DNA from 3 places in the Sodalis ligni genome. Region 2 is predicted to be linked to each of the others. Evidence: predicted binding sites of a transcription regulator. Region 2 holds the regulator's gene; each other region holds the start of a gene.
The links. The regulator CRP, encoded in region 2, controls carbon source genes, mostly activating them, when cyclic AMP is high. The targets are predictions, from matches to a motif close to ATGTGANNNNNNTCACAT.
Positions count from the first base shown of each region.

Region 1: GTU79_RS11930 (2-hydroxycarboxylate transporter family protein) is a predicted target of CRP. The motif match lies at 1,428-1,445, and genes of this name have one in related genera.
Region 3: rhaS (HTH-type transcriptional activator RhaS) is a predicted target of CRP. The motif match lies at 1,602-1,619, and genes of this name have one in related genera.

Region 1 is NZ_CP075169.1:2,560,589-2,563,766, reverse strand. It holds gene GTU79_RS11930 (2-hydroxycarboxylate transporter family protein) at 1-1,309, opposite strand, end outside; partial or broken gene GTU79_RS11925 (ATP-binding protein) at 1,768-3,178, shown strand, end outside.
Region 2 is NZ_CP075169.1:538,606-541,783, forward strand. It holds gene GTU79_RS02390 (YccS/YhfK family putative transporter) at 1-1,043, opposite strand, end outside; gene crp (cAMP-activated global transcriptional regulator CRP) at 1,095-1,727, opposite strand; gene GTU79_RS02400 (OsmC family protein) at 2,042-2,449, shown strand; gene GTU79_RS02405 (phosphoribulokinase) at 2,496-3,178, opposite strand, start outside.
Region 3 is NZ_CP075169.1:902,574-905,751, forward strand. It holds gene rhaR (HTH-type transcriptional activator RhaR) at 1-470, opposite strand, end outside; gene rhaS (HTH-type transcriptional activator RhaS) at 578-1,405, opposite strand; gene GTU79_RS04185 (L-rhamnose isomerase) at 1,777-3,033, shown strand; gene rhaD (rhamnulose-1-phosphate aldolase) at 3,046-3,178, shown strand, end outside.

The sequences.
Region 1 (3,178 bases), 2.0 Mb from region 2:
GGGTCGCGATTTGGGCAAACGGCATAAGCTCCATCCGGTTGCCGGCGGTGAGGATAGCCACGTCGCCGGTGCCGCCCTGGCCGCTTTGGCAACAGGACACGATGGCCACGTCGATGGGATGCATACCGATTTTTTTGCCCACCAGATAGCCGGTACCCACCAGGGTGCAGACGGTGCTGACGATCACCAGCAAATTGGAGAGGGTGAATGCATTCACCAGCTCCTGCCAGGGGGTAATGGCGACGCCGACGGCAAACAGAATCGGGTAGGTCACCGAGGTCTGGAAAAATTTATACACCACCTGGGAGCCTTCCAGCATGCGGGGAGAAACGCCGTGGGCCAGTTTGATCAACACCGCGATAAACAGCATGCCCACCGGGGCCGGCAGGCCGATCAATTTATACCCCAGCATGCCCAGCATATAGAGCAGCACCGCCAGCAGCGCCCCGGCGGCAATCGCGGTCACATCGGTTTTACCGCTAAACGTGCCGGTAAGGGCGGCGGCCGGCTGGTCCTGGCCCGACTGATTGGCCGGCATCAGCTTGCCTTCCCCGGTCAAATGGGGATAGCGCTTACCCAGCCGGTTCAGGCAGCCGGCAATGATAATGGCGGTTAATCCGCCGAGCATCACCACCGGCAATATCCGTCCCAGCACCACGCCCTGTTCCATATGCAGCAATGCGGCGTAACCGATGGAGAGCGGTATGGCGCCCTCGCCCACGCCGCCGGCCATAATCGGCAAAATAAGAAAGAAGAAGATCTGAAACGGCGGCAGGCCAAGGGCCAGTCCAACGGCCATACCCACCAGCATGCCGGCCGCCTCGCCGCACAGCATCGGGAAAAAGATGCGCAAAAAACCTTGAATCAGGGTGCGCCGGTCCATGCTCATGATGCTGCCGACGATAATGCAGCAGATATAGAGATATAGAATGTTCGTCGATTTATAAAAACTGGTGGTGGCCGTCACCACCACCTCGGGTAACAAACCGTAATGCACCATTGCTGAAGGAATAAATGTGGCGCAAATAGCCGCCGCGCCCATTTTACCCACCACCGGCAGGCGCTTGCCGATTTCACCACAGGCGAAGCCAAAAAACGCCAGGGTCGCTACCATCACCACGATATCGTTGGGTAATTTCCCGCTCAGGCAATCAATACCGATGAGTATGCCGGCCAATAAAAATAGCGGCAGTGGAATAATACCGATTTTCCAGCTATCAAGGATATGCCACCATTTTTCCTTGACAGAAATTTCTTTCACCGTTGCCGGTTCAGCTGTAGCAATATAACTGTCTTCTGTCGTGCTCATAATCACCCCCCTTATACCCGCCATACTCAAAGCTGCAGATGCGTTGGTTTTCCTGCAGCTCGAATTATTTAGGTAAGTAAAATAAGTGCTGGAATACTAAAAACGGCTGACGTTATTTATGTGATTGAATTCAAATTTAAACCGCTATTTTAAAGGTCTTAAAGATTTTAATGGATTTTATTATTTCATGGTCATGGCAGTGGCGCAATTTATCTTAATAGAATTTTTATGGGTTATATGATTTCAATGGTTTTATGGTTTTAATGGTTTTATTCCTCAAAAAATAGCTTGTTAATGAAAGGTGGGAGATATGTAGACTGAGTTTTTAACACTCGGTCGACATTTAGCGGTAATATCCCCAACGGTTGTGGTTGAGATCACACTTTAGATTTGGCGCCCTTACACCTGATTTTAATCATGATAAGATTACCGCGTTTGCCTAATGGCTATGATTTATTATGTGTATAAAAGTTTCTTTCCATATTAAGTTATTTATCAGTCTGATCCTTTTCTTTTCATTATTGCTATTGCTGATAGGCATATATTATTACTACGACTTGGATAAGCAGCTTTATGCTGAACTCGGCGCTCGCGCTCAGGTCCAATCGCGGGAAATCGCCATGATCCCCACGCTGATTGATGCGGTTGAAATCAAGGATACCGACGCCATTGCCGCCCTGGTGGGTAAATTGGCAAAGCGCAGCGATGCCAGTTATATCGTTATCGGCGATGAGCACGGTATGCATTTATATCATTCGGGTTATCCCGGCAGCATTGGCAAATCGATGATCGGTGGAGACAATACAGAGGTATTGCAAGGTAAAGACAGCATTTCCGTGCGGCGCGGCGGTTTAGGTATCTCCTTGCGCAGTAAGGCGCCCATATTCGATGGGCAACATCATATTATTGGCATTGTTTCTATCGGCTATTTGAAAACTCGTATCGATATGCTCAGCACCGGGAAATTAATTAATATTCTCGTGATGGCGTTAATGTTGCTGGTGGCATTATTTGTGTTTTCCTGGTGGTTTGCCAATACGATGAAGAAACAGATGTTTTCACTGGAGCCAAGAGAAATAGGCCTATTGGTCCGCCAGCAAAAGCGCTGTTGGAATCCATTTTGAAGGCGTGATTGCCATCGATAAAGAATACCGCGTTGCCGAGATCAATCAAGCGGCCAAATCGATACTCTCCCTGCATGCGTCCTCAAGAGAACTGCGCGGCAAACGCCTGTCATCGGTGATTAAACCCATCCCTTTCCTGCATGAAAAAACCATGCTGGCCAGCGATACCCATGACGAAATCTGCCTTTTCAATCAGGTTACGGTCATCGCCAGCCGCGTGCGGATTTTGCTGGAGGACAAGTTGCAGGGCTGGGTAATCAGTTTTCGCGATCAGCATGAAATAAACAGTCTCAATGTTCAATTAAGCCAGGTGAAGCGCTATGCGGATAATTTACGTATTTTGCGTCATGAGCAGTTGAACTGGACCGCCGCCCTCGCCGGGTTATTGCATATGAAACGCTATGATGAAGCAATACGGTATATTGAAGCGCAATCGGAAAGCGCCCAGGAAATACTTGATTTCGTCTCGGCGCGTTTTTGCTCGCCGGCATTGTGCGGCTTATTGCTGGGCAAGTATGCCGGGGCGCGTGAGAAAAACGTGGAGTTGTTATTTGATCCGGCCTGCGGCCTGGCGCAGCTGCCATCCGGCCTGCGCGAAACCGAGCTGATGTCGATTATCGGCAACCTGCTGGATAACGCCATTGAGGCAACCCTGTTGCGCAAGGGGGAGCGCTATCCCATAGAGGCCTATATTGTCGGTAGCGCCCGTGATGTGGTGATCGAAATAGCCGATCAGGGCATCGGT
Region 2 (3,178 bases):
GAGAGCCGTTGCTGGTTATCCGCCATGATATCCCGCCGGTAGAGCGGACGTTGCGTCCTGAGCAGCCTGGCGATGCGGCTGAAGTGATAAAAACAAAATTGCCCCACCGGATTATCCGGATTTCGCTGGGCAATTTTTTCCACCGCCGACAGGGCTTCCGCCATGGTGAAACGGCCCGATAACCGATGATAAAGGATATCGTCCGCTACCACCCGCAGCCGGGCGGCAATCAATTGGGCATTATAGCGGATCACCGCTTCAGCGTGACTCTGCTCCACCAGCTTTTGCACTTCGTCCGGCTGATGCAAACTGACGGCGATATGCTCTTGCAGGTCCAGAGCCACCTGAAATGTCCGCAGCAGACGTTTGTACTGAAGCTGATGGTTGGCCGACAGCATATGCAGCTGCTGGTAAATTTGCGCAATCAGATCAATCACCCGCTGCTGCCGGGCAAACAGCGGCGGCAGGGCGGTTTCCGGGTCGGTATGCTGGGTCAGCAGGCTGTATTTCGCCTCGATATAATCCGCGAGCTCTCTATAGAGCAGGCTGAGGGTTTCCCGCATCGGCTGCTCTTTAAGCCATCGGAACCACAGGCCGGTAAACAGCCCGTACCAGGCGGTACCGGCGATATACAGCAGCGGCGGGATCCACACCGGGGCGTTGCCGGTCAGGCCGAGGGTAAAAATGGCGGCGATAAGGGAGGCGGGTAATAACCGCCCGTGCAACGGACTGATTTCACCGGTGACGCCCAGCGCCAGCGCCAGGCCCACCATGATAAAGGGCAAGGGTACGTGTACAAAGAGCAGCCACTGGATCAGTACGCTGCTGACGGCGAACAGCGTACCGCCGATGGCCAGGCGTTTAAAAAAGCGTTTATGCAGGGTATCCAGGCCGGCGATGTTGCAACAGGCGGGCACCAGGGAGAACAGCAGGCCGTTCTGCAGGCTGCCGAACAATAGCCCTATCGCCACCGGCAGGCAAAGCACGATGGTTTGCCGCAAGGCATAGTTGACTTCGGGGTGATAGATCAGTCGACGCCACATGCTGCCAACAAGCAGGCGTGGCACAGAGTACCACGCCTGTTTGATTAACGTTTAACGCGTACCGTAAACGACAATGGTCTTGCCGTGTGCGGAGATGAGATTTTGATCTTCCAGCATTTTCAGAATACGGCCCACCGTTTCGCGGGAACAGCCGACAATCTGGCCGATTTCCTGGCGGGTAATCTTGATTTGCATGCCGTCGGGGTGGGTCATGGCGTCGGGTTGTTTCGCCAGATTAAGCAAGGTTTGCGCGATACGTCCCGTGACGTCGAGAAACGCCAGATTACCGACTTTTTCCGAGGTGACCTGCAAGCGGCTGGCCATCTGCGCCGACAGACGCATCAGGATATCCGGATTCACCTGAATCAGTTGCCGGAATTTTTTATAAGAAATTTCAGCCACTTCACAAGCGGTTTTCGCACGAACCCAGGCGCTGCGCTCCTGGCCTTCTTCGAATAAGCCCAATTCCCCGATAAAATCCCCCTGGTTAAGGTAGGACAAGATCATCTCTTTACCTTCTTCATCTTTTATCAGCACCGCGACGGCGCCTTTGACGATGTAGTAAAGTGTTTCAGCTTTTTCGCCTTGATGTATTAGCGTACTCTTCGATGGATACTTGTGAATATGGCAATGAGACAGGAACCATTCGAGAGTCGGGTCTGTTTGCGGTTTGCCGAGAACCATTCGCTGTTATCCTCTTTTGTCATCGATGTCCTTGTTCAGGACATCGTATTCCCTATTACGGCGCTGTTTTATCGATCCATCTCCGTTGTAAACGGAGCGACGTTAGGGAACTTATTAGGGTCTGGTTTTAGTGATGTTCCGATCGCTCTCTTGCCCTTTCATTATCATGAGGTCGATCCAGCCTTGTTTTTAGCATAGGTTTGAAGCAGTGTCTTCTGTTGTCTTGCATCAGCATGAAGTATGTTAGGTAACATTGCCACCTTTCCAATAAAAATGTAGGGTGCAGGAAAAACTTTTTATCTGGAGTCATCATAATGCAAGCACGAGTAAAATGGGTCGAAGGTCTGTCTTTTATAGGTGAATCCGCCTCCGGCCACCAGATTTTGATGGATGGCAACGCAGGGGAAAAAGCGCCCAGCCCAATGGAAATGGTACTTATGGCGGCTGGGGGGTGCAGCGCCATCGACGTGGTATCGATTCTGCAAAAAGGGCGTCAGGATGTGCGTGATTGCGAAGTCAAGCTGACCTCTGAACGCCGCGACGAAGCGCCGAGGTTATTTACCCATATTAATTTACACTTTATAGTTTCCGGCACGGGGCTCACCGACAAAATCGTCGAAAGGGCGGTGGAGCTGTCAGCGGAAAAGTATTGCTCGGTGTCTTTAATGCTCGGCAAATCCGTGAACGTTACCCATAGTTTTGAAGTGCGTTTGCCGTCCTGAATGACGGATGCGTTACCGCTGGCGCGACGCTCCGGCCGCGCCCGGTTTATTCAATGCGTTTGCCTTCCAGTAGCTGCTTTACCAATGGTCCCATGATCAGTTCCATCGCCAGCCCCATTTTCCCTCCCGGTACCACCAGCGTATTGATATTGGAAATAAACGACCCCTGCAGCATCGCCAGCAGATAGGGGAAGTCGATATGATCCAGGCCGCGAAAGTGAATTACCACAAAGCTTTCGTCCAGCGAAGGGATGGCCTTGGCGGCAAAGGGGTTGGACGTGTCCACCGTGGGAACCCGTTGAAAATTGATATGGGTACGGGAAAACTGCGGTGTGATGTAGTTAATATAGTCTTCCATCGATCGCACCACGGAATCCATCACCGCTTCCCGGGAGTGTCCGCGTTCGCTGGTATCGCGCACCAGCTTTTGTATCCATTCCAGGTTGACGATGGGTACTACACCCACCAGGAGATCCACATGCTGCGCCACATTATGGTGGTCGGTAACCACCCCGCCGTGCAGCCCCTCGTAAAACAGCACATCCGTCGGCTCCGGCAGCGGCTGCCAGGGAGTAAAGGTGCCGGGAATCTGATTGTAGGGAACGGCTTCGTCATAGGTGTGCAGATATTTTCGCGCTTTGCCGTGGCCGGTGAGCCCATACTGCAGGAAGGTGTGTTCCAATAGGCCGAAGTCATTGGCTTCCGGCCCGAAATAGCTGATATGTCGCC
Region 3 (3,178 bases), 360 kb from region 2:
AACAGCGCCACCTGGAGAAACAGCGCTTCGCTGAGCATAATCGACAGCGGGTCGGTTTTCATGCATTCCCGCGCCAGCGCATCCACTTCCCGCCGCAGGACCGACATGCCCGGCGTGCTCAGCCGCCAATATCGCTGGGCCTGATCGACGTTTTCCCCCGGCAGCAGGGAGTCCCAGTCAGAGGATAGCGTCAGGCGATGGCGGCAATACAGGATATTATCCAGCTCCAGGTCGTTGACGGATTCGTAGCTGTGTTTATCGGCGGCGTTGATATAAAACAAATCGCCGCAGGTAATGGTGTAAGGCACATCGTTCAGGATATGCAGGCCGTTGCCCCGCCAGACGATGACCAATTCATTGAATTCATGGGTATGGGCTGAAAAGGCCGGCTGCGGATGACGATCCTCGACGGTGATTGCATTTTTATCTGACAGGAAATAATCGGTAGTATCCAGTTTCAGATGTGACATCGTGACCTTCCCCGGCACCTACACAAAAGGGGAATAATGGCACGTTCGCGAGAGCGATTTATTGCGCCGGGCATCATTTGCCATAATTCACCGTTAACTCATTGAAATCAATGTTCCCCGTTACGGAGCGTTTTAGGTGATAAAGAAAACTCCCGGCGGAACTGGGTGGAAAAATGATTACTGTCGCTAAAGCCGCAGGCGTGGGCAATTTCGGTAATGGTTTTATCGCTTTGCTGTAATTGCTTGCGTGCTTCCAATAAGCGCAGCCGGTTCAGGTAGCGCTGCGGGGTCATGCCGGTCTGCTGCTTAAGCTGGCGATGCAGGGTGCGCAGCGGCAGGGAAAACTGTTCCGCCAGGGCCATCCAGTCGATATCGTTGCAAAAGTTATGCTGCAACCAGCGTAACAAACCCTGCAAGCGCTGCTCCCGGTTGCCGTCGCCGCGGTTTTGGAAACAGCCGTTGCGCAGCATGATAAGCAATTGCAGAAACTGCCCTTCGCTGGCGGCAATGCTTTCCGGCGAAGTGTCCGCCATCAAGTCGCTCAAGGCGCGGATATACTGTTTGGCCTGTTGCATCTGCGCATGATTTATCTGCCAGCTCAACTGGCCGTCCGGCAGGTCGCGCGAGGGCAAAAAATCACTGAGGTCGGCCAGATAGCGAAATCCGTGGGGGGAACGGTACAACACGTTAATCAAATTCAGATCGTCGACGTTTTCAAAAAGATGATGATCGTCGGCACGAATAAAACAGACTGTTCCGCTGCCTAGCACGTAGGGCTGATCGTTGAGAACATGGATACCCGATCCCTTTTCAACGAGGACGATCTCCCAAAAATCGTGGTAGTGCTCGGGGAATGCAGGCTGAGGCCAGCGTGGTTCAATGGCCACCGTCGCGTCTTTTGAAATAAAGAAATCCTCACCGCAGAGTAAAGTCATTGCCGGTACCTCACCGTTATAGGGACTTTATAGTAAGGCGTGCTACTAAAATATAACCTTAAATTATTGACCGGCATCAGTGTCATTCGGGTTATTTTTTAAAGATTGGTGATAGTAAGATCAAAATTGCGGCGGTGATCACAGATGCGCCGACAATATATTTTTTTACATCAGGGACCCTGGCTGCCTGCCATATTTGTGATCTGCTTCACATTCATCTTCGCTATTCTGCCACCCGTGCATTCGGGGTGGCATTCACCGGAAGGTGATTAATGAACAAAGTTCTTACACTGCCAGCCATAGAATAAAAGAAATAATCGTAATGGCCGTGGGGAATATTCTCGCTGTCCATCTGACAGAGGAAGCTTATTATGAGTCAATCCATTGAAAATGCCTGGCAATTGGCAAGGCAGCGTTATGCGGATATTAATGTCGACGTTGACGCAGCCTTGACATTGCTGGATACCTTGCCGGTTTCAATGCACTGCTGGCAGGGTGACGATGTGGCCGGTTTCGAGAACCCCACCGGATCGCTGACCGGCGGCATTCAGGCCACCGGCAATTACCCCGGCAAAGCGCGTAATGTCCGTGAGCTGCGTGGGGATTTGGAGCTGGCTTTCCAGTTGATTCCCGGCCCGAAGCGGCTGAATCTCCACGCCATTTATCTGGAGGCCGAGGGTCGGGTTGAGCGTAATGAAATCGAGCCGAAGCACTTCGCCGGCTGGGTGGACTGGGCGCGTAATCACGATTTGGGCCTGGACTTCAATCCTACCTGTTTTTCACACCCCCTCAGCGCCGATGGCTTTACCCTGTCCCATGCCGATGCAGGCATCCGCCGCTTCTGGATTGAACACTGCCAGGCCAGCCGCCGGATATCCGCCTACTTTGGCCGCGAACTGGGTACTCCGTCGGTGATGAATATCTGGGTCCCGGACGGGATGAAGGACGTCACCATCGACCGGCTGGCGCCCCGGCAGCGCTTTATGGCCGCACTGGACGAGGTGATAGCCGAAAAGCTGGATAGCCGCCACCATATCGACGCCGTCGAAAGCAAACTGTTCGGCATCGGCGCCGAAAGCTATACCGTGGGATCCAGTGAATTCTGCCTGGGTTACGCCAGCAGCCGCGGTATCGCCCTTTGTCTGGATGCCGGCCATTTCCATCCCACCGAGGTTATCTCCGACAAGATCTCCAGCGCCATGCTGTTTGTGCCCCGGCTGCTGCTGCACGTCAGCCGTCCGGTGCGCTGGGACAGCGATCATGTGGTATTGCTGGACGATGAGACCCAGGCCATCGCCAATGAAATCATCCGCCATGATTTGTTTGATCGCGTGCATATCGGACTGGATTTTTTTGATGCGTCCATTAACCGCATCGCCGCTTGGGTCATCGGTACCCGCAATATGAAAAAAGCGCTTCTGCGGGCTCTTGTGGAACCCACGGGGCAACTGCGTGAATTGGAGCAGCAAGGAGATTACACCGCGCGCCTGGCGTTGCTGGAAGAGACCAAATCACTGCCCTGGCAGGCGGTGTGGGATAAATATTGTCAACTTCACGATGTACCGGTCGGCGGCGATTGGCTGCGGGTGGTTCGTGAATATGAAAGTTCCGTATCAAGCAAACGCTGAGGATAATGAGTTATGCAAACCATACTTTCTTCCTGGTTCGTACAGGGAATGGTCAAAGCCACCACCGACATGTGGCTTAAAGGTTGGGATGAGCGCAATGGCGGTAACGTCAGCCTGCGTCTGACGCCGGAGGATGTCGCTCCGT